DNA from 2 places in the Glaciecola sp. SC05 genome. Region 2 is predicted to be linked to the other one. Evidence: predicted binding sites of a transcription regulator. Region 2 holds the regulator's gene; the other holds the start of a gene.
The links. The regulator ArgR, encoded in region 2, controls arginine synthesis, uptake and breakdown. The targets are predictions, from matches to a motif close to ANTGAATANNTATTCANT.
Positions count from the first base shown of each region.

Region 1: a site for ArgR is predicted at 5,890-5,907, ahead of AB9H30_RS05215 (aspartate aminotransferase family protein). Genes of this name have one in related genera too.

Region 1 is NZ_JBGIYY010000004.1:117,979-129,955, forward strand. It holds gene AB9H30_RS05195 (thiamine pyrophosphate-dependent enzyme) at 1-848, shown strand, start outside; gene AB9H30_RS05200 (ACP S-malonyltransferase) at 848-1,897, shown strand; gene astD (succinylglutamate-semialdehyde dehydrogenase) at 1,918-3,399, opposite strand; gene astA (arginine N-succinyltransferase) at 3,438-4,481, opposite strand; gene AB9H30_RS05215 (aspartate aminotransferase family protein) at 4,496-5,707, opposite strand; gene AB9H30_RS05220 (HDOD domain-containing protein) at 6,074-7,273, opposite strand; gene AB9H30_RS05225 (aminodeoxychorismate/anthranilate synthase component II) at 7,277-7,855, opposite strand; gene trpS (tryptophan--tRNA ligase) at 7,862-8,872, opposite strand; gene rpe (ribulose-phosphate 3-epimerase) at 8,882-9,544, opposite strand; gene AB9H30_RS05240 (TorF family putative porin) at 9,887-10,510, shown strand; gene AB9H30_RS05245 (hypothetical protein) at 10,623-10,928, shown strand; gene AB9H30_RS05250 (DUF2970 domain-containing protein) at 10,936-11,130, shown strand; gene AB9H30_RS05255 (putative bifunctional diguanylate cyclase/phosphodiesterase) at 11,133-11,977, opposite strand, start outside.
Region 2 is NZ_JBGIYY010000016.1:66,513-78,489, forward strand. It holds gene ppc (phosphoenolpyruvate carboxylase) at 1-617, shown strand, start outside; gene AB9H30_RS14575 (RNA methyltransferase) at 654-1,151, shown strand; gene ylqF (ribosome biogenesis GTPase YlqF) at 1,239-2,237, shown strand; gene AB9H30_RS14585 (peptidylprolyl isomerase) at 2,254-3,126, shown strand; gene AB9H30_RS14590 (diguanylate cyclase) at 3,193-5,385, shown strand; gene mdh (malate dehydrogenase) at 5,473-6,414, opposite strand; gene argR (transcriptional regulator ArgR) at 6,606-7,070, shown strand; gene rsmI (16S rRNA (cytidine(1402)-2'-O)-methyltransferase) at 7,074-7,919, opposite strand; gene AB9H30_RS14610 (penicillin-binding protein activator) at 8,054-10,024, shown strand; gene AB9H30_RS14615 (YraN family protein) at 10,025-10,381, shown strand; gene AB9H30_RS14620 (phosphoheptose isomerase) at 10,406-11,002, shown strand; gene AB9H30_RS14625 (BON domain-containing protein) at 11,008-11,577, shown strand; gene AB9H30_RS14630 (ClpXP protease specificity-enhancing factor) at 11,582-11,977, opposite strand, start outside.

The sequences.
Region 1 (11,977 bases), on a different contig from region 2:
TTTTAGCGTATGTACACAATGCAGAAGACCAAATACGCGGTGAAGCCGCCACCTTACCGTTCTTCTCGAACGGGCAATTTAGCAATCCAATGGTCATTAGAATCGCTGGCTTGGCTTATCAGAAGGGCTTTGGTGGACACTTTCATAACGACAATTCCTTTGCAGTATTTCGAGATATTCCGGGGCTAATTCTGGCCTGCCCATCGAACGGTGCTGATGCCGTCGAAATGATGAGAGCAAGCGTGCGATTGGCACGAGAACAGCAGCGTTTAGTGGTTTTTTTAGAACCTATCGCGCTGTATATGACAAAAGACTTGCACGCTGAAGGGGACGGACTGTGGACCTCAGAATACGTAACGCCACTATCGGAAGCTGAATCTGCTAAAAGCATTACTGAGAGCCAAGGGGTAAGTGTGTATGGTAAAGGCAAACGTCTGTGCATCCTTTCTTATGGAAACGGTTACTACTTATCAAGACAAGCTGAAAAACTCCTCACTGAGCAGGGAGTAGAGTGTCGCGTGGTTGACCTGCGCTGGCTTGCTCCGCTTGATGAAAAAGGCATCATTGAGCAGGCAAACGAATGCGAAAATGTGTTGATTGTGGATGAGTGTCGAAAAACCGGGTCTATCAGTGAGGCGCTATTTACCCTGCTAGCAGAGTCAGCCCATACTCAAAGCAACGTAAACATAAGCCGTATTGCCGCTCACGACAGTTTTATTCCCTTAGGTAATGCGGCCTATCACGTTTTACCTTCAACTCAGCAAATCGTAGAGGAAGCATTGATATTAGTGGGCAAGCAAGCGAGCCCTATGCTTGATGTAATAACAGCAAAAGTAGGGAGCGCCTAATGAACGCGATTCAGCAAAAAAAGCGAGTGGTCGTGATTTGTCCTGGTCGCGGAACTTACAACAAGGAAGATTTAGGCTACCTGCAACGTTTACATCCTGACAAAGTCGAATTTGTTGCCAACATTGACGCCTATCGTAAGCAGCAGGGGCAAGTGAGCATTCAATCTTTGGACCAGGCTGATCAGTTCAATATGCGCACGCATACCGCCGGAGAAAACGCGTCTGCTTTGATTTACGCATGTGCGATTGCAGACTTTCAAGCAATTAATCGTGACAAATACGAGGTCGTGGCCGTTACTGGTAATTCTATGGGCTGGTATATTGCCCTAGCTGCAGCGGGTGCACTTGATGCGATGGCGGCTATTGAGCTTATCAATACCATGGGCTCGATGATGGTAAAGGGCGTTATTGGTGGTCAAATGATTTATCCGATAAGCGATGAAAACTGGCGCGTAGATCAGAAAATGCTAGACACAACAGAACGCGTGCTAATAGATATAAATAGTAAGTCAGGTTGTGAGGTTTATGTATCGATTAAACTCGGCGGGTACGTCGTGTTTGGGGGCAATAAAAAGGGCTTAAAGGCCTTAGAGCAAGCACTTGAGAAAGTACAGGACCGTTATCCGATGAATTTGTTTAATCATGCGGCGTTTCATACACCGTTGTTAAATGAGATTTCGGTAAAAGCAAAGGCCCTTTTAGCACCGAGCCTATTCAAGGCGCCCCATGTTCCGCTAATAGACGGTTTGGGACAAATATGGCAACCCTATAGCTGCGATCCACAATCACTTTACGACTATACTTTGGGTACTCAGGTTGTCGACACGTATAATTTTACCAAGGCAATTGAAGTCTCTATAAAGGAGTTCTCCCCTGACAAACTGATTGTTTTAGGCCCCGGCGCGACGCTAGGGGGCGCGGTTGCGCAAAGCTTAATTCAGCAAAAGTGGTTAGATTTAAATAACAAACAAGATTTTATCGCCCTACAAAAGACAGACCCATTCATTCTTGCAATGGGTCTTGAGGGGCAACGCAAATTGGTGATGTAGGTTGACGACAATCCTTGCTCTTAGAGATCGAGATCTAAGCCTGGATTCAAGGTTGCGGGCAAAGCCACTTTTTCAAGTTCTACAGAAGCAACAGGGTATGCGCAATAGTCTGCCGCATAGTAGGCACTCGCTCTATGATTACCGCTTTCGCCTATACCACCAAAAGGTGCCGCGCTAGAAGCGCCGGTAATTGGACGATTCCAGTTCACAATACCTGCCCGAATGCGAGGCAAAAAGTAGTCATAATCGGCTTGGCTATCAGCTAGAAGGCCCGCTGACAAACCAAACTTTGTGTTGTTGGCTAGGGTGATAGCTTGATCAATATCGGTATAGCGTATCACTTTTAAAAGTGGCCCAAAATGCTCTTCGTCTGGCATATCAGCTGCAATAGCCGTAACATCGATAATCCCAGGGCTTACAAATCCTGTGTTGATATCTTGGTGTACTAACTGAACCAACGAGGTCGCGCCTATATTGAGTAAGTGCTGCTGTGCCGCGGCCATCAATGATGCAGCTCGTGAAGATATCATAGCGCCCATAAACGGTTGCTCAGCATCATCATAGTGGCCAACTCGTATTTTTTTGGTGGCTTTGACCAGCATGGCAATTAGCGCATCACCGGCTTCAGTCTGGGGGACAAACAGTTTACGTGCACAGGTGCAGCGTTGACCTGATGTAACAAAAGCAGATTGAATGATATCGTGAACCGCGGCTTTAGTATCCGCTACATCGGTAACTATCAGCGGATTATTACCGCCCATTTCTAGCGCGAGAATTTTGCCGGGATTACCCGCAAACTGTTCGTGTAATAATTTACCGGTGTTTGAACTACCAGTAAAAAACAAGCCATCAATATGTGCATGACCCGCTAGTGCCTTACCGGTATCTACTTGACCTTGTACTAGATTCAACACACCGTTGGGCAAACCCGCTTGTTGCCATAGTTTAACCGTATACTCTGCTACCAAAGGTGTTAAATCGCTGGGTTTGAAAACCACCGTGTTGCCCGCTAACAGTGCGGGAATAATATGCCCATTCGGCAGATGCCCCGGGAAATTATAGGGCCCAAAAACCGCCACTACACCATGTGGTCGATGCCTTAATACTGCGCGCCCTGCTGGCATAGGGTTTTCGACGGTACCGGTTCGCTCATGGTATGCGCGTTCTGAGATACTTGCTTTACCAATCATAGCGCCCACTTCTGTGGCCGTTTCCCATTCAGGTTTGCCGGTTTCTTGAGCGATGAGTTTAGCCAAAATAGGTTTATGCTCTTCGAGTAATACTGCAAACTGCTTAATAATCCCTAAGCGCTCACTAAACTCTGCCAAAGACCATTTGATAAATGCATTGCGCGCTGCTTTAACAGCTTCGTTTATTTGTTCTGCACTGGCTGCTTTGCCTTGCCATATGCTTACATTTTTAGCTGGATCGATTGACTTAAAAAGTTCGTCATGACCACTTTGCCACTGTCCGTTAATAAAATGCGTTGCTTCACTGTTGATATCGGTCACAAGGGGACTCCCTATTGATTATGCGTAATTTAGCTGGTTTTCGCTGCGCAGGCAGTGAGGCGGACTATATTGTCGGTGTTAGGGTCTAGCAACAGCGCATCGGCGGTTTCTTGGCTCATAACGGCTTCGCCCGCTTCCGATATTTGCACCGGCGCTAAGCAGGCTCTAAAGTTAGCAATCTCATTATTGATGACAATATATTGTCTTGCATTTTCACTACTAAAATTAGCCTTGATGAGCACCTTACGCGCCTTGCTGTTGCGAACGGTAGTAATGTTCGCGACATCAGCTTCAATCGTCGGTCCAGCGTCAAAAATGTCAACGTAGCCTCGGTTCTTAAAACCTTCCTGTTGAAGCAATCTTAAAGCTGGCTTGGTTTTCTCATGCACCTTGCCAATCGCGGCTTGGGCCTCTTTGGAGAGTAAATTAATATATATGGGATATTTGGGCATTAACTCAGCAATAAACACTTTATTGCCGATACCGGTCAAGTAGTCTGCGGTAGGAAAATCTACTGAGAAAAAGTGTTTCTCAAGCCATTCCCAAAACGGGCTTTTTCCATTTTCATCAGAAATTCCGCGCATTTCTGCAAAAACGGTGTCTGAAAATCGATGCGGGTGCTGAGCCATAAACAAGAAGCGAAACTTTGACAACAGGCGGCCATTGAGGCCTTTGCGTGCTTTTTCGCGTAAAAATAAAGTGCATATTTCGCTTACGCCGGTGTAGTCGTTACCTAAACTTAAAATATCTACGGTATTGTGAACGCCTAACTCTCTTGAAGCATGTACCACTTTACTAACATGATAGTGATAAAACGCATCTTGTAATCCTACCGTGGCTTCGATACCCGAGGTACCCACCACTTCACCGGTTTCGCTGTCTTCCATGACAAATAAATAACTTTGCGCGCCGGGCTCTGATGGGTTGCTGGCAAATGCTAGCTGGGCATCTGTAATTTTCTTTCTAAGTAGCTTTTCATTTACTGGTAACGATGTAAAACCAATGCCTGATTCTTTAGCAATGGCGTAAAGCGCATCGTAATCACTTTCCCTGATAGGGCGGATAATCAACATATAGATTGCCCGCCTTATTCAGCGTTAGCAATGAATTTAGCAATACCGCGCTCGAAGCGTTCTAAACCTTCAATGATGTCTTCGTCAGGAATGATTAAAGATGGCGCAAAACGAACTACATCCATACCCGCGATTAAGCACATTAAGCCCTGCTCAGTTGCAGCAGTCATAATATCTTTTGCGTGACCCTTGTACTTGTCATTCAGGGCGCAGCCCAAGAGCATGCCCTTACCGCGTATTTCTGAGAAGACATGATGCTTTTCATTTATCGCATGTAGCTTTTCACGGAACAGCGCTTCTTTGTGAAGTACCCCTTCGAGTACTTCTGATGTATTGACGATATCGAAAACTTTCTCGGCAATTGCACAGGCCAATGGGTTGCCACCGTATGTGCTGCCATGAGTGCCCGGTTTTAAGCTGGCCGATACTTTGTCAGTTGTAAGCATAGCACCTACCGGAAAGCCGCCACCGAGTGACTTTGCAGAGGTAAGAATGTCTGGCGTGACGCCGGTATTCATGTAGTCGAATAACTTACCGGTACGGCCCATGCCGGATTGTACTTCATCGAAAATAAGCAAGGCATTATGTTCATCACATAGGGCTCGAACGCCTTTTATAAATGCTACATCAGGCACGATAATGCCGCCTTCACCCTGCATTGGCTCCATCATGATGGCGCATGTACGCTCAGAGACAAGCGCTTTAAGCGCGTCTAAATTATTGTACTCGCAGTGCACAATCGCTCCGGGCTTTGGTCCAAAGCCATCAGAGTATGCCGGCTGGCCGCCAACTGTTACGGTAAAAAAGGTGCGACCATGAAAGCCCTTAGCAAAAGCAATGATTTGATCTTTTTCTTGGCCGAAGTGGTCGAGTGCATATCTGCGGGCTAATTTTAATGCCGCTTCATTGGCTTCTGCGCCTGAGTTTGCGAAATAGACTTTATCGGCAAACGTCGCGTCAGTGAGTTTTTGCGCGAGTTGAAGTGCAGGTTCATTCGTGAATACGTTGCTTAAGTGCCAAAGTTTGCTGCCTTGTTCGGCTAGTGCTTTGACAAGCTCTGGGTGACAATGACCCAAGACATTTACCGCAATGCCACCGGCAAAATCAATATATTCAATACCCTCTTGATCCCACACGCGAGAGCCTTCTCCGCGCACCGGCACCATAGCCGCAGGATTGTAGTTAGGTACCATTACTTGATTGAAGGTGTCTCTGGTGACTTGCATGTAAATACCTCTGCTTTCTTTAAAAACGAATCTGGCGGCTTCTAACCATTAGAAAACGCTACAGGATTTGCCGATATAACGACAAATTGGCCGTCTAGTATGCCAGAATAATTATCGTTAGTCGCTAATAGTAAAGGCCCCGAGAGCTTGTTTTTATTAAGGATGCAGATATTTGCAGATGAAGTGAATAATTATATTTTAAGGGCAATAAAAAACAGAATGTAAACCGCCTGACTGAGCGAGGAGATATTTGAATTACGACCGCTGAGGACGCTATTTCGGTGTGTTATCAGTCAGTAAAATGAGTTTGCAGGTGCGCTAGCGCATATTCATGCAAAAATATTTTGCACCTTAATTTAGGCAAGGTCAGATTTCTTCAGATACTTCAGTGATCTTAAGCTCGATACCAGTCAAGTTTATCTTTGTTACTACCGCAACATCGTCTGATTTTATCCCAAAGTTTCGCAAATAAAGCATCGAAGCTTCTTTGCTCATTAATTTATGGGTTTGCATCATCTTAAACTGCATGTAGCCTTGCGCATTAAATAGCAGTTTAGTAAGTGGGTGTAAGTTGTGCTCTTCGAGAAACTTAAAGCTAATTGAGCGGATGGAAGTGTAGTCTTCAAATCCCATTCCTATTAAAAGCCACTTACATTTTAATTGATTAAAGACAGCAGAGTTAATGTTCACTGCATGCTTATTCCATAGTGTCATAATGTATTTATGAGAAGGCTTTAAAGATGCCAGCGCTTTGGCTTGATTGGGATTGTTTTTTCTACGTGCATCAATAATGCGCTCACGCAACTTATCATCGAATGAGCGTAAATACAGGGTAGCAATAATGGCACGACCCAAGGTCGAAAATAAGCCGAGGTTAAACCCAAAGTGAGGTCTTATCCCGCGTTTGTCAGCCAAGGACTTACCTATATTTCCCGTTCCTATGGTGTACAGCCAAAGGTTCTTTTGTAGATCAGGGGTAAACTCCGAATGTGGAGGCATACAATGCTTTGCGATAAGAACCGGCACCAGTGAGCGCAAACTTTCTACGCCTATAAAGCTCAGTGCACTGTGTAATGTCTTTAAAATCACAGGGTGCCCTTGAGAGTCTACTCTGCGATACTTCGGCTGGCGTACAAACTTCAGTAAAGAAATTTTTAGCCATTCGACTTTTTCAATACATTCTACCAATCTCGAAATAGAGCACGATTCGGTGTATAAAATATCGAGCAGTTTGCCAATCGCCAAGTCAAACTCAAGCACGTTATAAAGTAAATCTTCAGTATCGAGAAAGCGTTTTTCGAGGTCAGGTATAAATGTGCGATGAAAATCGGCTTCAATTTGATGAAGGAAATTATTCTCTTGGGTAGCGGCAATTTCACGCTGTTTATTTGCGAGCTCCTCAACCATCAAAAGTTTGCGTCGCGACTCTGCTTGTTCAGAGTCCTCCATCATCCTCATGGTTTCAGTTTTTTGGCCCGCCAGTAAAATAGCCTCATCCAGCGACAGAAGGAGTTGTTCAAATCGATTGTTATATATGGCAGCTAACTGTGAAACGCTCTTTTTCATTCACTATCCAAGTGTTAAAAAGTTCTGCAGTATTTGGTGTCCACAATCGGTAAGCAAAGATTCAGGGTGAAACTGCACGCCGTATAATCTAAGCTTGCGATCTTCAATTGCCATGACTTCGGTCATATTACAATCATCACACCAAGCACTCACATGAAACTGAGTCGGTAAACTAGATTTTTCCACTATCAAAGAATGATAACGCGTGGCGATAAACCTAGGTTTACAATCTGCAAACAAAATAGACTGATTGTCACATTGAATATTTGACGTTTTGCCATGACGAATATGTTTCGCCTGTGTCACTTTCGCGCCCATATGTTGGGCAATCGCCTGATGACCTAGACACACTCCTAAAATGGGGCACTTACCTTTAAATGCTGAAATAGCAGCTAGAGAAATGCCTGACTCGTTAGGAGTACATGGACCAGGTGAGATCACTAAGTGGTCAAAATTCAAGTGACGCAGCTCATCTATTGTTGTTGCATCATTTTTTACAACGGTCACCGAGTGCTGGAGTTCTTCAAAGTAACGGGCTAGGTTAAATGTAAATGAATCGTAGTTATCGATTATTAACACCACCTGCAATTACCTCTGCACAAAACCCAGCGTTTGGTATACCTTGCTTAATGTATCGGACGCAATGGCCTGAGCTTTAGCACTGCCGTTATGCATTACATTTTGCAGATACTGACTATCGCTGCGAATGCGCTGATATTCACTTTGAATGGGCGTTAGCATAGCCACCACAGCTTCAGCAACATCGCCTTTTAAATGCCCATACATTTTGTCTTCATACTCGGGTACTAGCTCCTCTACAGTTCGCCCAGTGGCACACGAGAGTAAAGACAACAAGTTAGATACGCCGGGCTTTTCAGCTGTGTCGAAGTAAATGCGAGCTTGTTCGTCAGAGTCAGTTACCGCCCGTTTGATTTTTTTGGTGAGTTTTTTTGGGTCTTCTAAAAGACCTATGACATTGTTAGGATTTTCGTCTGATTTTGACATCTTTTTGGTTGGGTCTTGTAGACTCATTACTCGTGCGCCAGACTTAGGAATAAATGGCTCGGGCATCGTAAATATATCGCCATGAATATTATTAAATCGTGTGGCAATATCGCGCGTCAATTCTAAGTGTTGTTTTTGATCCTCGCCAATGGGCACTTCATTTGCCTGATATAACAAAATATCGGCAGCTTGAAGCACAGGATAAGCATATAAACCGACATTAATGTTGTTGGCATTTTTTGCAGATTTATCTTTGAATTGGGTCATGCGATTAAGCTCACCCATTTGTGTAAAGCAGTTTAATACCCAAGCTAGCTGGGCGTGCTCGGGTACATGCGACTGCATAAAAATGGTGCTTTTGTCAGGATCAATACCGCAGGCTAAATAAAGCGCTAGACCGTCTAAGCAGGCCTGTTTAAGCTGCTCTGGCTCTTGTCTTACAGTAATGGCATGTAAATCGACAATCATATACAAACAATCGTGAGTAGTCTGCATATCAACCCATTGGCGCAATGCACCCATATAGTTGCCCATGGTGAGCTGGCCAGAGGGTTGGCAGCCGCTTAATACTACTGGTCTTGCAGGTTTCGTCACAGTTATTTCCTAGCTAATAAGTTGTTTTAATTGCGTAATGGTTTGCTGGTAATCATCGGTATTAAAGATAGCAGAGCCTGCTACAAACATATCAGCACCCGCCGCTCGGGCGCGCGCAATGTTTTTGCTGTTGATGCCGCCATCGACTTCTATGCGAACGTTTAAATTGGCGTCATCGATACGCGATTTTAAAGCCTTTATCTTTTCAATGCTATGCTCAATAAACACCTGACCACCAAAGCCAGGATTAACCGACATGATTAATACATAGTCAAGTTTGTGTAATACGTGATCTAAAAGGCTCAAAGAACTAGCCGGATTTAGCGCTAAGCCCACCTTGCAGCCATGGCTTTTGACTAACTCGATGCTGCGGTCAAGGTGTTGAGTCGCTTCTGGGTGAAAGCTAATCATACTGGCACCGGCTTCGGCAAAGCGTTCGATAAGATCATCTACCGGACTTACCATTAAATGCACATCAATATCAGCGCTAATGCCATATTTTCTTAATGCGCTGCAAATCATTGGGCCAAAGCTTAAGTTCGGCACATAGTGATTGTCCATTACATCAAAGTGCACGACATCGGCACCTGCATTTAGCACCGCTTCAACGTCTTCCCCGAGACGCGCAAAATCCGCTGATAATATAGACGGGGCGATTAGGGCTGGAAACATGAAAACCTCATAAAAGAGTAAATATAACGAATAGACAAAAGTGTAACGAACTTATGTAGTTAGGCAAAGGACAAAGATTGCCCCTTCTTGGTGATAGTGTAACAAAATGGTGCGACAAGCTCAGTTATCGCTAGCTATTTTTATAAATATTATTTTTAGTGTTCTAAATGATTTACAAAATAATAATTAAATTACAAAGACTTAAAATAAATCATCACATTTTTTTCAGTTTGGTGTTGGTTTTGCATAAAGAAATCTCATCGGCGCTAATAAAACTAAAATAAAAGACGCTTCGCTATCAACACACTTTATGAGAAAACACGGAGAATACACATGGTAAACATGAAAAAAACACTTATTGCGGCGTCATTGTTAGTAAGCACCCTGGCTAGCTCGAACGCTGTGGCAGAAACCGAGTGGTCTGCCAATGTCGGTCTGCTAAGCGAATATCATTTTCGTGGCATAGTCCAAAATACTACGGCAACTGCTAATGGTGGTATTGATGTCACTTCCGGCGGATTTTATGCCGGTGTTTGGGCCGCAGATGTTGAAGATGGATTGGAAATCGATTTATACGGCGGTTATGGTTTTGAGTTTGAAAGCGGCTTATCTTTAGGTGCAGGCCTTACAACGTATCAATATACGGGTAACTTTGACACCGAATATAACGAAATAAATTTGTCAGCGGGATATGATTTTATAAGCGTGGAATATACCATAGGTGAGCGTGATGGAGAGGGCGATCCTGATGATTCTTATACCTTTACCGGTATAACTGGCGAATACGAAAGTTTTTATGGCACGGTGGGTATTTTTGGTGGTGATTACGAAGGAAATTACCTTGAAATAGGCTACGGTGGCAGCTTTGAAGGATTTGATGTAGGTGTCGCATTTATTAAGAGCGACAGCGATTTAGATAATGATGAATCGGTCTATTTTTCAATTGCAAAAGCATTTAGTTTGTAGCTTTTCATTCGCCAAGTCTTGGCAATAGCAATAAATCCACAAACGCTGACTTTATAAGTTGGCGTTTTTTTATGATTTCGACTAAACTCCTAGCATTATCGGAGCGCGCACAATGTCAAAGTCAAAGCAAAACCTAAAAAAGCTTATTGCTACCCTTGCGGTTTCGGGCTGTGCTGTGTTTGCGAGTGTCTTTCTAATGTTAAGCTCGGCGAATGCGCCTTGCCATAACGCTTCTTTCAGCTTCGCATCATCTAATGCAGTATCAACTCATCAATTACAAAAGGGCAACGCAGATGTCGATGCCTTATGTAATCGCAATAGTCAGCAAATTAATTGGGTAACATGGCTATTTAAGCAGCCTGAATCTGCGCAATTTCACTTTGTTGACTTATTAGAGCTACTTGAACGTAACCCATAGGCGCGCAATGAATCTTTCTTCACTCTCCCTTTGGCAAATTGTTAAAAGTGTATTGGCCAGTTTTTTGGGTGTGCAAACCCAGCGTAATTATGAACAAGACTTTACTCAAGCCAATAGTATCGTGCCCTTCGTTTTGGTTGGCGTGGTGATGGTGGTTGTGTTGGTGTTATCAATATTGGCTGTAGCGATGCTGGTAACGTAAGTTTACTTACTTTTGTTCTCCATCATTATTTGTCTCTGTTTTACTTTAGGTTGTGCCTGCAAAAACACGACCAGTTCCTCATGACCAATAGGCCTTGATATCAAATAACCCTGGATATAATCACATCCTAACAAACGCAGCTGTTCAAAGTGTGCCTCTGTTTCAGCACCTTCAGCAACAATTGGCACTGAGAGACCATGCAACATCTGGGTTAATGAGCCCACAATTCTCTGCTGACGCTTATCTTTATCAATGTTGTTCAACAAAGAGCGATCAAGTTTTACGGTATCGTATGGAAATGCGGTGAGATAAGACAAAGAGGAGTAGCCGGCGCCAAAGTCATCAATTGCAATTTTAAAGCCTATGTCGGTGGCCTGTTGGATCCAAATTTTGGCTTGCTCAAAGCTCGTAATAACTGATGTTTCTGTAAGTTCTAGTTCGATTCTCTGAGCCGCGATATCGCGGTCTGCAATCATATTGCTTAATATTGAAAGCGCGGTGTCGTTAACTAACTGAGAGGGGCTCAGATTAACTGATACCACAACATTACTCAGACCAATCCCATCTAGATACAATATTTCTTCGAGTACATTGCCCACAATCCACTCAAACAGCGTGTTCATGTTCTCACTTTCTTCCACTACATCGATAAACACCGGTGGTGGAATATGCCCCAGTTCTGGGTGATGCCACCGGCATAATGCCTCGAGTTTGATCACTTCGCGCGTATTTGCGCATACCACCGGCTGAAAGACTACCCTGAGTTGATCGCTTGCAAGCGATGAAATGAAGTCATTTTTAATAGTAAAACGACGTTGTGCGCTTTGACGCATTTGGTCGTTAAAAA
Region 2 (11,977 bases):
ATTTTAGAGTCGCGACGCCCGAACAGGAGCTAGGTAAATTGCCGCTAGGAAGCCGGCCAGCAAAACGTAAACCAAGTGGCGGAATTGAAAGCTTGCGCGCGATACCATGGATTTTTGCATGGGCGCAAACACGTTTAGTTTTGCCGTCTTGGTTGGGTGTAATGCGCGCTGTAGAAGCCGTTAACACTAGTGATAATAAAGCTGAAGTGCAGCAAATGATTGAGCAATGGCCGTTCTTTGCATCGCGTTTGTCGATGTTAGATATGGTCTTTAAAAAAGCAGACCCTGCGATTAGTGAAGCGTATGACAAGCGCTTAGTACCTGATCATTTAGTGCATTTTGGAAAAGCACTGCGCGAAGAATTGACTCAAAGCATGCAGTCATTGCTTAGCATTACCGGTCATGAGCACATGATGGAAGATGACCCACTCGGACGCAACTCTATGAACATTCGCGCAGGCTATCTGCAGCCCTTGCATTACCTACAAATCGAGTTACTAGATCGCATTCGCAAAGCTGAAGCATCCGCATTTACCGATGACGATGTCGCGACACTTGAGCGCGCCATGATGGTCGCCATTACTGGGATAGCGGTTGGCATTCGCAATACCGGTTAATATGGGGATATGCACCTTTGATGGGGACACACACACTTGGTAACTAAAAAATTCGTCAGCATTGGTTTGGTCAATCCAAAATCTGCCACAAACGTGGCCGTGATTTTGCGTGCAGCAGGCTGTTACGGCGTCTCATCGGTATTCTACACCGGTGAGAGGTTCAGGCATGCGCGACAGTTTAACCAAGACACAAAGGGTATAAGGCATAAGATTCCGACAATTGGGGTGGATGATCTGTTGGCGATGACACCCCTTGGTGCCACGAGAATCGCGATAGAGTTAGCAGAGGACGCGATACCCTTACCTGAATTTGTGCACCCTGAAAATGCTTTTTACATTTTTGGGCCCGAGGACAGTTCAATCCCAAAAGATATTGTAGATCAGTGTGCGTACACTGTGTATATCCCCACGTTTAGCAGTATGAACCTCGCCGCTACTGCAAATGTGGTGCTGTATGATCGTTTAGCAAAAAGTGACTACGAGCATTCGAACGCATTTATTAGAGCCAGTCGAGATATTAATAACAACCTGTAGCACTGCTTTTTTCTACGTGAATCTAGTATGCTACGCATGTCGTTGGCAGCAACATGCCTTAATATTGCACCAGATAGGAAAATTATTGTGGCGGTTCATTGGTTCCCAGGGCACATGCACAAAGCTCTTAAAGAGATAAAGCAAGTCCTTAGTCAGGTTGATATACTAATTGAGGTGCTCGACGCACGTATTCCGTATTCCAGCGAAAATCCTGAAATAGCAAAAATAAGAGGTAATAAACCCTGCCTAAAAATCCTCAACAAATCAGATTTAGCCGACCCTGATATTACTGCCGAGTGGCAAGCTCATTTAGAGTCTGAGGTGGGCGTAAAAACCTTCACGACGTCTACTGATAATATTGCGAAATCCAAACAAATCATCGAACTTATTCGCAAGACCTGTGCCCACAAAGAAGCCTCTATAAAGACCATTAACGCAATGATTATTGGCATTCCCAATGTAGGTAAATCGACGCTCATCAATATCTTAGCCGAACGCGTAATTGCCAAAACAGGCAACGAGCCAGCCGTAACCAAGTCGCAGCAACGAATTAATTTAGGCAGCGGCATTGTGCTGCTTGATACCCCAGGCGTATTATGGCCCAAGCTTGAGAACCCTAACACCGGATATCGACTGGCAGCATCCGGAGCAGTCAAAGACACGGCTATGGAGTATGACGACGTTGGATTTTATACGGCCGACTATCTGATAAAGGCTTATCCAGAATTAATGAAGGCTCGATTTAAGCTCGACAGTATCCCCGATACGGAGATTGAATTTTTAGAACTTGCCGCTGCAAAGCGAGGCGCATTGATGGCAGGCGGGCGGGTTAATTTACATAAAATATGTGAAGTGCTAATCAACGAGCTTCGCTTAGGCAAACTAGGCCGAATAACCCTTGAAACCCCAAGCATGCTGATCAAAGAAAAATTAGAAATGGCAGAGGCTGCAGCAAATAAAGCCACCGAGAAAGATAAGCGTAAACAAAAGTTTAAAGACGGCTCCTTAACGCCAGATAAAAAAGATCGAAAAGAAAAGCGTACCGAAAAACGCATTGCGCAAAGCGAAAGAATGAAAAAGCGTTAACACTCAGGAAGTTCATATGCAAAAACCCAGTACCTTAATCATCGCCGCTTGGCTACTGCTGAGCATAAAAGTTAATGCCTCCGAGAAACTATCAGCGCAGAGCCTTTCACAAGAAAATCTGGTTTATCTAAGCACTGATGAAGGTTTAGTTATTTTTGAAATGGCCCCTTTAATTGCGCCTAAGCATGTAGCCAGATTTAAAGCCTTAGTAGCGGAAGGCTTTTATGACGGCTTAGATTTCTATCGAGTTATTGATGGTTTTGCTGCACAGGGCGGCGATCAAAGTGAGCAAAAAAAGTCTCAACACCGCCAGCCACTAGCAGCTGAATTCACCAGAGAAGTAATTACCGAGTCTACATTTACAATGGTTCAGTCCCCGGAGTTTTTAGCCGAGCAAACGGGTTTTATTGAAGGTTTTCCTGCTGGAAAAAGCAAAACGGAACATCTTGAATGGTTATTGCATTGCCCGGGTGCAGTGGGAATGGCTAGAAACAATGAGGCTGATTCAGCTACTACTGATTTTTATGTTGTTATAGGGCAAGCACCTAGGCATTTAGACCGCAATATGTCGGTGTTCGCACAGGTAGTTTACGGCCTAGAAAACCTGCAGTCGATGATCAGGGGTAATCCTAATGTCAACAGCGGCGTCATTGATGAGGGCAAACCGCGCAGTAAAATCATCTGGGCAAAGCTTGGTACTCAAGTGGACATGACTGAGCAAATGCTGCTATCTCGAAATGCAGCTGATAGTGAAGCTTTTCAAAAGCGTCTGAGCGATGCCCGCACCCTTAAAAATGAATTCTATCAATACAAAGGAACGGGTAATATTGACGTTTGTTATTATCGGCCCAGAATAACGGTAGCGTCCGTTGATATCTTAACACCATAAAAATGAGAAAGAATGATATGAGCACGTGTAAACCCCTCCTGCTTAAATTTCATGTTAGCGACCTAAATGCCGATAACCAAGGTGTTGAAGGCGCACAAAAGACACTGGTTTATACTTAATCATATGATGCAAACCCATTCTCAATCACAACTGTTCAGCAAGTATCGCCCGTTCCTATTCGGCTTTTTGCTAGGAGTGTTTGCGTTTATTTTAAATTGCACATTAGTGATCGATGCCTACGGAAAGGTCGAACTTTATTTTGGCAGCGCCGCGGTGCTGCTAGCTCTATTGATATTACCCGCGCGTTTTGCCAGCTTTGTTTTGCTAGCAAGCGTTGCTCCGCTGTTCATATTGTCCACATCGCTAACTATTGCTTGGTTAGCGATTGCGGAATTTTTGCTGATTACGGCAATGATGTATGCGGGGATCCGCTTTGTTACTGCGCTTTCCATATTTTGGCTGGTTATTGGGCTACCCATCACGAGCACTTTAGTTTATCTTGAACTGTCTCTAACTATCCAAACATCGATTTTTCTTGCCTTAACATTTGTACTAAATAGCTACATATGCGGTTTAATTGCGCTGTTAATTTACTGGTTATTGCCCAACAATAGTCAGCTGAGGTATTTTGAGGCGCCTCCTAAATTTTCGAAGCTAGTGTTTGAGCTTAATCTAATAAGCGTGTTATTGCCGGTATTTCTAGTGGCCTTATTTTTTACTTGGCGGACTACAAATGACGCTGCCACAACCGTTAATCTTGAATTGGAAAAAGCGGCAAGTGAATTAGATCGCAGTATAAATGGTCTGATTAACGATAAAATTCATGCGCTCAACGCAAGCGCGGTTTTAATTGCCAACACGACAGATCCTCATGAGCACGCCAAAATATTAGATACTGTAGCCAATGCGAGTATCAATATCGAAAGTATGGTGATAACCGACGAAAACGCTAACCTGCAGTTTGCCGCACCTGAACGCTACGCAGCCATGTTGCCAGATTTATCTAACGTTAACATTTCCCATCGCAGCTACTTTCAGCTAACAAAAGCACTAAAAAAACCGGTGGTTTCAGACGCGTTAGAAGGCCGCGGCTTAGGTTCATTAGATATTGTCGCTCTGACTGCGCCAATTTTGAAAAATAATGAATTCAAAGGCTTAGTACAAGCCGCAATTAAATTAGAAAGCCTAATTGACATCAGTTTAATTAACGCCATCCAAAATAACCAAATTTATATTATTTTGATCGACTCCGCTGGCTCAATTATTTATAGCTCGCCAGAATTTACTTTCAATAAGCTCGATAAGTTTCAACAAGATTCGGGCTCTCAACCTTCCACATTTAACATGCCCGAAATCGGAATATTAGGGAAGTCGTATTTATACCAAGAGCATTTGACAGAGCAAGCATGGAAAATATATACGCTTACCCCACCCAGTAGGGTGTTTGTAGGAACAAACACTTATTTTGTATTTGTAAGTATCACCGTTTTGCTCAGCATGATCTTAATTACCCTGCTATCGAAAGGTTTAGCGGCAAAGATTACTCGACCACTGCGTAATCTCGAAGAGTTTATTCAGGGAAGCAAAACGTCGACTGAGATATTGTCTGCTGCAAAAATCAGCCAAGAAATGATCAAAGTCACTGAAAATGTCATCACGACACAAACGCTTTCAAAGGACTTTCAACTACAGCTAAAAAAAGAAGTAGAAGAAAAAACACAAGAGCTGCAAGATGTTAACGCTCAGCTATTGACGGTATCGCAAACCGATTCATTGACCGGCTTGTACAATAGGCGGGCATTTGACCAATTAGCTGATAAAACTCACCGATACTGCCAACGTCATAAAAAATCTTTTTCTTTAGCGCTTTTTGACATCGACTTCTTTAAAAAAATTAACGACACCTATGGGCATACTGCAGGAGACCTTTGCATAGTCGACGTGGCAGATATTATTACCAGCAAATGTCGACGAGACACTGATATTTTTGCTCGCTACGGCGGTGAAGAATTTGTACTACTTCTGGCCTGCGACAAACCAGAATTACATCTAGATCACATTGAATTAATTCATCGCGCAATTGGGCTTCACAAACCACTATACAATGGCAAAATGATCGACCTGACGATTAGCTGTGGGGTTATTCGAGTTCAAAATGACTTTACGCTAGAAATGAAAGAACTGGTTACACTGGCTGATGAGCAGCTATATTTGAGCAAACGAAAAGGCCGAAATCAGGTGAATTCGAGCGTTGTCTAAGCTTATAGTATTGAGCATATAGAATAGGATTCGACATCCTTGTCGAAGCGCATATTCTTGGATGAAACTTGATCTGCCGGCTACAGATTATTTACCGTTAACAAACTCAACACCTAACTGAATATCACCGCGCAGGCCATCTAACATATCGTTCTTAGCTTTTTCTTCAAACGCGCTTAAAGCACCATATGATAAAATTTCTTCAACGCCGTTTTTACCCAATCTAACCGGGTGAGCAAAGAATGGCGCATCATCAGATCCGTCTACCTGCACATAGGTGTACTCAGTAACATCTTCGCCCTGCATTGCTTTTACTAGAGATAAACAAAAACGAGCAGCGGCTTGGCCCATAGACAATGTAGCAGAACCACCGCCAGCCTTTGCCTCAACGACCTCGGTTCCCGCATTTTGAATACGAGTAGTAAGGCTAGCAATTTCGTCATCTGTAAAGCTTACACCTGCAACTTGAGAAAGTAAGGGAAGGATCGTCGTGCCTGAGTGCCCACCGATGACCGGAACGTGAACCTCAGCGGTGCTCTTACCTTTAAGCTGAGCAACGAAAGTTTCAGAGCGGATCACATCTAGCGTGGTAACACCAAACAGTTTGTTTTTATCATAAACACCTTTTGCTTTCAGTGCTTCTGCGGCAATTGCAACGGTGGTATTCACAGGGTTAGTGATCACGCCAATGCAAGCTGTTGGACAATTATCTGCGCATGCATCAATTAAGTTTCTAACGATCCCAGCGTTAATATTGAATAAATCAGAACGGTCCATTCCTGGCTTTCTGGGGACACCGGCTGGAATTAATACGATATCGCAACCTGTTAACGCGCCTGCTAAATCATCTTTACCATAACCTTTTACATCAACATCGGTAGGAATGTGGCTAAGGTCAACAGCGACACCCGGTACTACGGGTGCAACGTCATATAAAGATAGTTCAGAACCTGCTGGTAACTGAGTTTTGAGTAGTAGTGACAATGCTTGTCCAATACCACCGGCAGCGCCTAATACGGCTACTTTCATGTTCAATCTCCTGTTTGAGGGTATTAAATTCGAGCGTGAGAATAATCTATATAGGGCGATATCTCAATCAAACAATAGTCTGATAGCTTTTTTAATCAATTTATTTATGTTAAGTGCTGCTCGAGATAAATTGATAATCAGCATCGCATATTGCACAATGCCAATCATGACTACTCAATGAATCCTATTGCATGACTTCAAATAAGCAAGACGCGCTAGTAAAAGCATTCCGCGAAATATTGACCACTGAAAGTTACGGCTCTCAAGGTGAAATTGTAAACGCTTTAAAATCCCTAGGCTTTGACAATATTAGTCAGTCAAAAGTATCTCGAATGCTCAGCAAATTTGGTGCAGTAAGAGCAAGAGATGCTCGCGGCGATATGGTCTATTGCTTGCCACCAGAGCTGGGGATGCCTACCGCCAAAAGCCCGCTTAAACAACTCGTATTGGATATTGTGCATAACAATGTAATGGTGATCATTCGCACCAGCCCAGGTGCAGCGCAACTTATCGCTCGTTTATTGGATTCACTGAGCCATACCGACGGCGTATTGGGCACAATTGCGGGAGACGACACCATTTTTATTGCGCCGGCTAATATTAATAAAATCGAAGATTTACGCCAGCGCGTTCAAGACCTTTTTGATAACGTCTAAGTGTTATTCAGGTGTTTTCAAAGATAAGCTCAATTCATACAACTGTTTTTTATTGACTGCATAGTGCTTCGCTACCGCAGCAGACGCTTGTTTAGGCGGCAGCAGAGGCAATAGGTCTTTGAGCAGACTAATGGCGGATTCTGGCAAGCCTGCTGCTTGCAAAGTCTTGCAATGCAGCATCAGTACAAATTCACCTTTTACATGGCCAGGATCTGCACTTAAGTAAGCCAACAAGGTATCGATGTTACCGGAAACATAGGTTTCAAATGTTTTGCTTAGTTCTTTTGCCAGTACATAATGAGTGTGCTCTGGCAGAGCTTCTTTACAAAGCTTTAGGGTATCTGTAATGCGCCTTGGTGCTTCATAAAATACGCAGGTATGCCCTGCTTGTGCTGCTTTGAGCAGTTGTTCTGTCTTAGCTTGCTGCTTAACCGGTAAGAATCCAAAAAATGTAAAGGTATCGGTTGGCAGTCCTGACGCGCTAAGCGCGGTGGTCAAAGCACAAGGTCCAGGCAGAGCAATAACATTTAGCCCTTCAGCTCTGCAGGTGTTTACAAATTCATATCCTGGATCGCTAATCAGGGGCGTGCCTGCGTCTGATATCAGCGCAATCGCCATCCCTTGTTTTAATTTTTCAATGAGCAGACCTGTGCGCTGATGTTCGTTATGAGCATGCATACTGATGGTGCGGGTAGATATTTGATAGTGCCCAAGCAATCTAGATGAATGCCGCGTATCTTCTGCAGCAATTAAATCAACTTGCTGCAGCACCTCTAAGGCTCTGGCACTTATATCAGAGAGATTGCCAATCGGCGTTGGCACGATATATAAGCATCCAGTTTGCAACATTTTCTTCACTCTTATAACAACAAAGCTGATATTCTACATGACCTTTGGTATAGAATCTGCGCTAGACGCTAGAAATTTATCCAGACCGCGATAAACTAGATAGGCACAGGCGATAGCGACAAGCAGGGGATGTTGTGAAAATTTATCGATTTATAGGGTTAGTTGTAATTGCTGCCAGCATCTGGGGCTGCTCCAGCACACCAACAGAAAAAAAACAGCAAGTTACTGTTATTCAGCCTGAAGCGAAAGAAAGTACCGAAAATACTTCAAGTGAAATCAGTACAGTTATGGCCGAATTTGCAAGCACTCAAAATGAACAAAATCTTCAGCAGTCATTAATTGCCTTAGCCGCTCAATACCAAGCGCAAAATCAGTGTGCATCATCAAATACCGTAATTAAGCATGCAATGCCGCTATTGAGCAGCGTTGAGCCGCTGGCAAAAGCCAATGTCATACGCAGCGAGTGTATAATTATACAAATTGAAAATCAGCAAGGTCCCTTGCAGCTAAACACAGACACCTCAGCGGTGTCTGTTCCCATCCCTGCTGCAGTTTCGCGTTTATTGGCTAATTGGCTAGGGGATATCGATGAAAGTACCTTAGATGACAGTTGGAGCGCGAGGCTAGCATTTACTCAGGCCTATTTACACAGCATGCAAGGAGACTATCAAACTGCACTAAATAGGCTTCTTAACACTTCTTCTGCTTCTGCCCTGTCAGAAGCCCTGTTACCAAAATTGAGTTTTGACTGGCTGAGCCGCTTAAACGTCACGCAAAGAAAGAGCATGATGGATGCTCACCCTAACTTGCTTAGATATCAAGCCCTGTTCAGTATCATTGAAGACCCCAGCATTAATGACACTCAACGCCAACAAAGGTTGCTTAGATTAATCGAGAATGCACAAACTAAGGGTGAATTTAATCGCTTACCGGAACAGCTTAGCCTGTTTTTATCGCTTGATGTCAATAAACAACAACAAACCGCCGTGCTTTTGCCATTGTCAGGAAGACTCGCTAGCCAAGGTGAAGCCATAAAGCAGGGAATGTTAGCAGCTTACTATCAACAGATGCTGAGCGCCTCTAACGATATGTCAGAGGGGCTGAGCACAGATGAATTCCCGACAAACAACCTTGTATTTATTGACACGGGCTCTGAAAACGAATTAACGGAGTCTATCAATCAAGAATCGATGCAAAATTACACAACCATCATCGGACCGCTTTTAAAATCGCACATTGAGGCAACGCAAGCCATTCTGCCTGTAGGCGCTTTGCGAATATATCTAAACCACTTAGACGGCAATAGCCTAAACGGCCTAACTAGCGAGCCAATTTCACAAGCATTAGTCAACTTCTTTGCATTGTCCCCAGAGCAAGAGGCTCAAGCGTTAGCGAGACAGATGTTTACCCAAGACATTAAACATCCAATACTGATCCACGATGACTCAGCTGTTACCCAACGCATGGCTGATGCATTTTTAGAGACATGGAAAAATCAGCAAACTCAGCACAATACAATTGCGCCAAGTTTGGTCAGGTATGCGGATAACAAATCAATGCGAGTAGGCATTACCTCAGCATTAGATGTTTTGCAAAGCCAACAGCGTATCAACCAATTGTCTAACTTAGTAAACGAAACCGTATTTAGCGTAACGCGAAATAGGCGAGACGTAGACGCCTTTGTGGTATTTGCCCGCCCCAATGAGCTCGAGTTAATTAACCCAATTATTGAGAGCAGTATGAGCTTGTTTACTGGACAGCAGATACCGGTATATGCAACCTCGCTGAGCTATAATCATAAACAAAATAAGAACAGTCTAAGGGATCTTCGAAATCTTATTTTTGTAGATATGCCTTTTGTTTTGCCCGATGGCAGAGACAGTCAATTGGCTCAAGAAGTCGATACGCTATTTAATCAGCCATCGAGCACTTATTTACGCCTTTTCGCGTTCGGCTACGATGCCGTTTTGCTTACTCAACAAATTGTCAAACTGAGCGTATTTAATCAAATTAGCATAAATGGCCTCACCGGGAGCTTATCAATCGATGACAATGGCAATGTAGAAAGAAAGCTGAGTACTTTGGCGATTAATACAGGGACCTAAATGGCAATACCGCAATGGAATGCAACACAAACAGGGAATCAAGCTGAACATAAGGCAAAAGAGTATTTGATTGCACAAGGCTTGGACTTTATTGAACAAAATTTTTCTGTAAAAAGCGGTGAAATCGATCTTATTTTTAAAGACATGCAACAATGGGTGTTTGTTGAAGTCAAATACCGAGCCAGCAGTAGCCATGGCCATGCAGCTGAAATGTTTACTAGTTCAAAAAGAAGTAAACTAACAAAGGCGATCATGTGCTATCTGCAGTTACTTGATTTAAACTGCCACCATACAAATATGCGAATAGACTTAGTCGCTATAGACGGGGAAGAGCTCAATTGGATCAAAAATGTATAAACCCGCAACAGGAGCGGTGCTTAAATGCTTGAAAGCATCAAAAAGAACTTTACAGAAAGCATTCAAACCAAAATTGCTGCCTTAGAAGAATTGCCAGAGCCAATTGAAAAAGCCGCTCAGATGATGATTGACGCGCTCATATCGGGGAATAAAATACTAAGCTGCGGCAACGGTGGTTCAGCAGGCGACGCTCAACATTTTTCATCCAAGCTGTTAAATCGTTACGAACGCAATCGCCCGCCATTACCCGCAATTGCCTTAACTACAGACAGCTCAACCATTACCTCTATTGCCAATGACTTCTCTTATGATGAAGTGTTCTCAAAGCAAGTAAAAGCCTTAGGTCAACCAGGCGACATTCTACTAGCGATTTCAAGCAGTGGTAATTCGGTAAATGTTATTAACGCAATGCAAGCGGCTTTAACCCGAGATATGACCATCGTTGCTTTAACAGGTAAAGATGGCGGTGAAATGGCAGGACTTATCGGCGAAAATGATGTCGAAATTCGTGTGCCATCTTCCAAATCAATTCGTATACAAGAAGTGCATTTGTTAGTGATCCACAATTTGTGTGAATCTATTGACAACACTTTGTTTCCTAACATTCATTCAGAGGACTAGCAGCAGTGCGCAGATCTATTGTATTGCTTTTAATATGTTCACAGTTAAGCGCGTGTGTTTCAGTAGTTGCCGTTGGAGCAGCCGGAACGGCAGCAGCGTCAGCCAGTGATCGTCGAACAGTTGGTACGCAAATTGACGATAAAACCATGGAAGCGCGTGTTAATTCAGCGGTCAATGCTATCGCTAAGGTCGACGAAAACGCGTCTATCAGCATCCATGTTTACAATGGGCAAGTACTCTTAACCGGTCAGGCAAAACAACAAAGTATTATTGATGCTGCGACTAATGCAGCGACACGAGTTGCTCATGTGAACAAAGTTCACAATCAGATCCGATTAGGTAACCCCATTCCGGCATCTGCGACGATGAACGACGTTTGGCTTAGCACTAAAATACGTACACTAATGACCACCAATGAAAAGGTACCGCTACTTAAACTCGACTTAATAGTTGAAGATAGTGAGGTGTTTATAATGGGTCAGTTAACTAAGCAAGAAGCAACGGCAGCAGTTGAAGTGGCAAGAAATGTAGTAGGCGTCACAAAGGTTGTTCGAGTGATGGAGCTCGTTGACTAAATTGTTACTTTACGACGCGTAAACTCGCTTTTTTACCCGGCCCATTTGCTTTAGGCTTTGGTGACTCAGGCTTATTTGGTTCAGGTTCTTCAGTGCCCATCATAGCCGGGGTAAACACCGTACCCGCACCATTTTCTTTGGCGTAAATGGCCGTAACCGCAACGCTAGGAAATTTTATCAGCATAGGCTGACCACCAAATCGCGCTTGAAAAGTGATTTGTGTCAGGTCCATATAAAAGTTTACGCATGCGTTAGGTGATACGTTCAGCACAATTTGGTTATCTTTAACAAAATCATGGGGTACTTCTACCCCAGATCTGCTGGTATCAATTACCATATAAGGTGTCATGCCATTGTCGATAATCCAATCGAAAAAAGCCTTCAACAAATAAGGCTGATT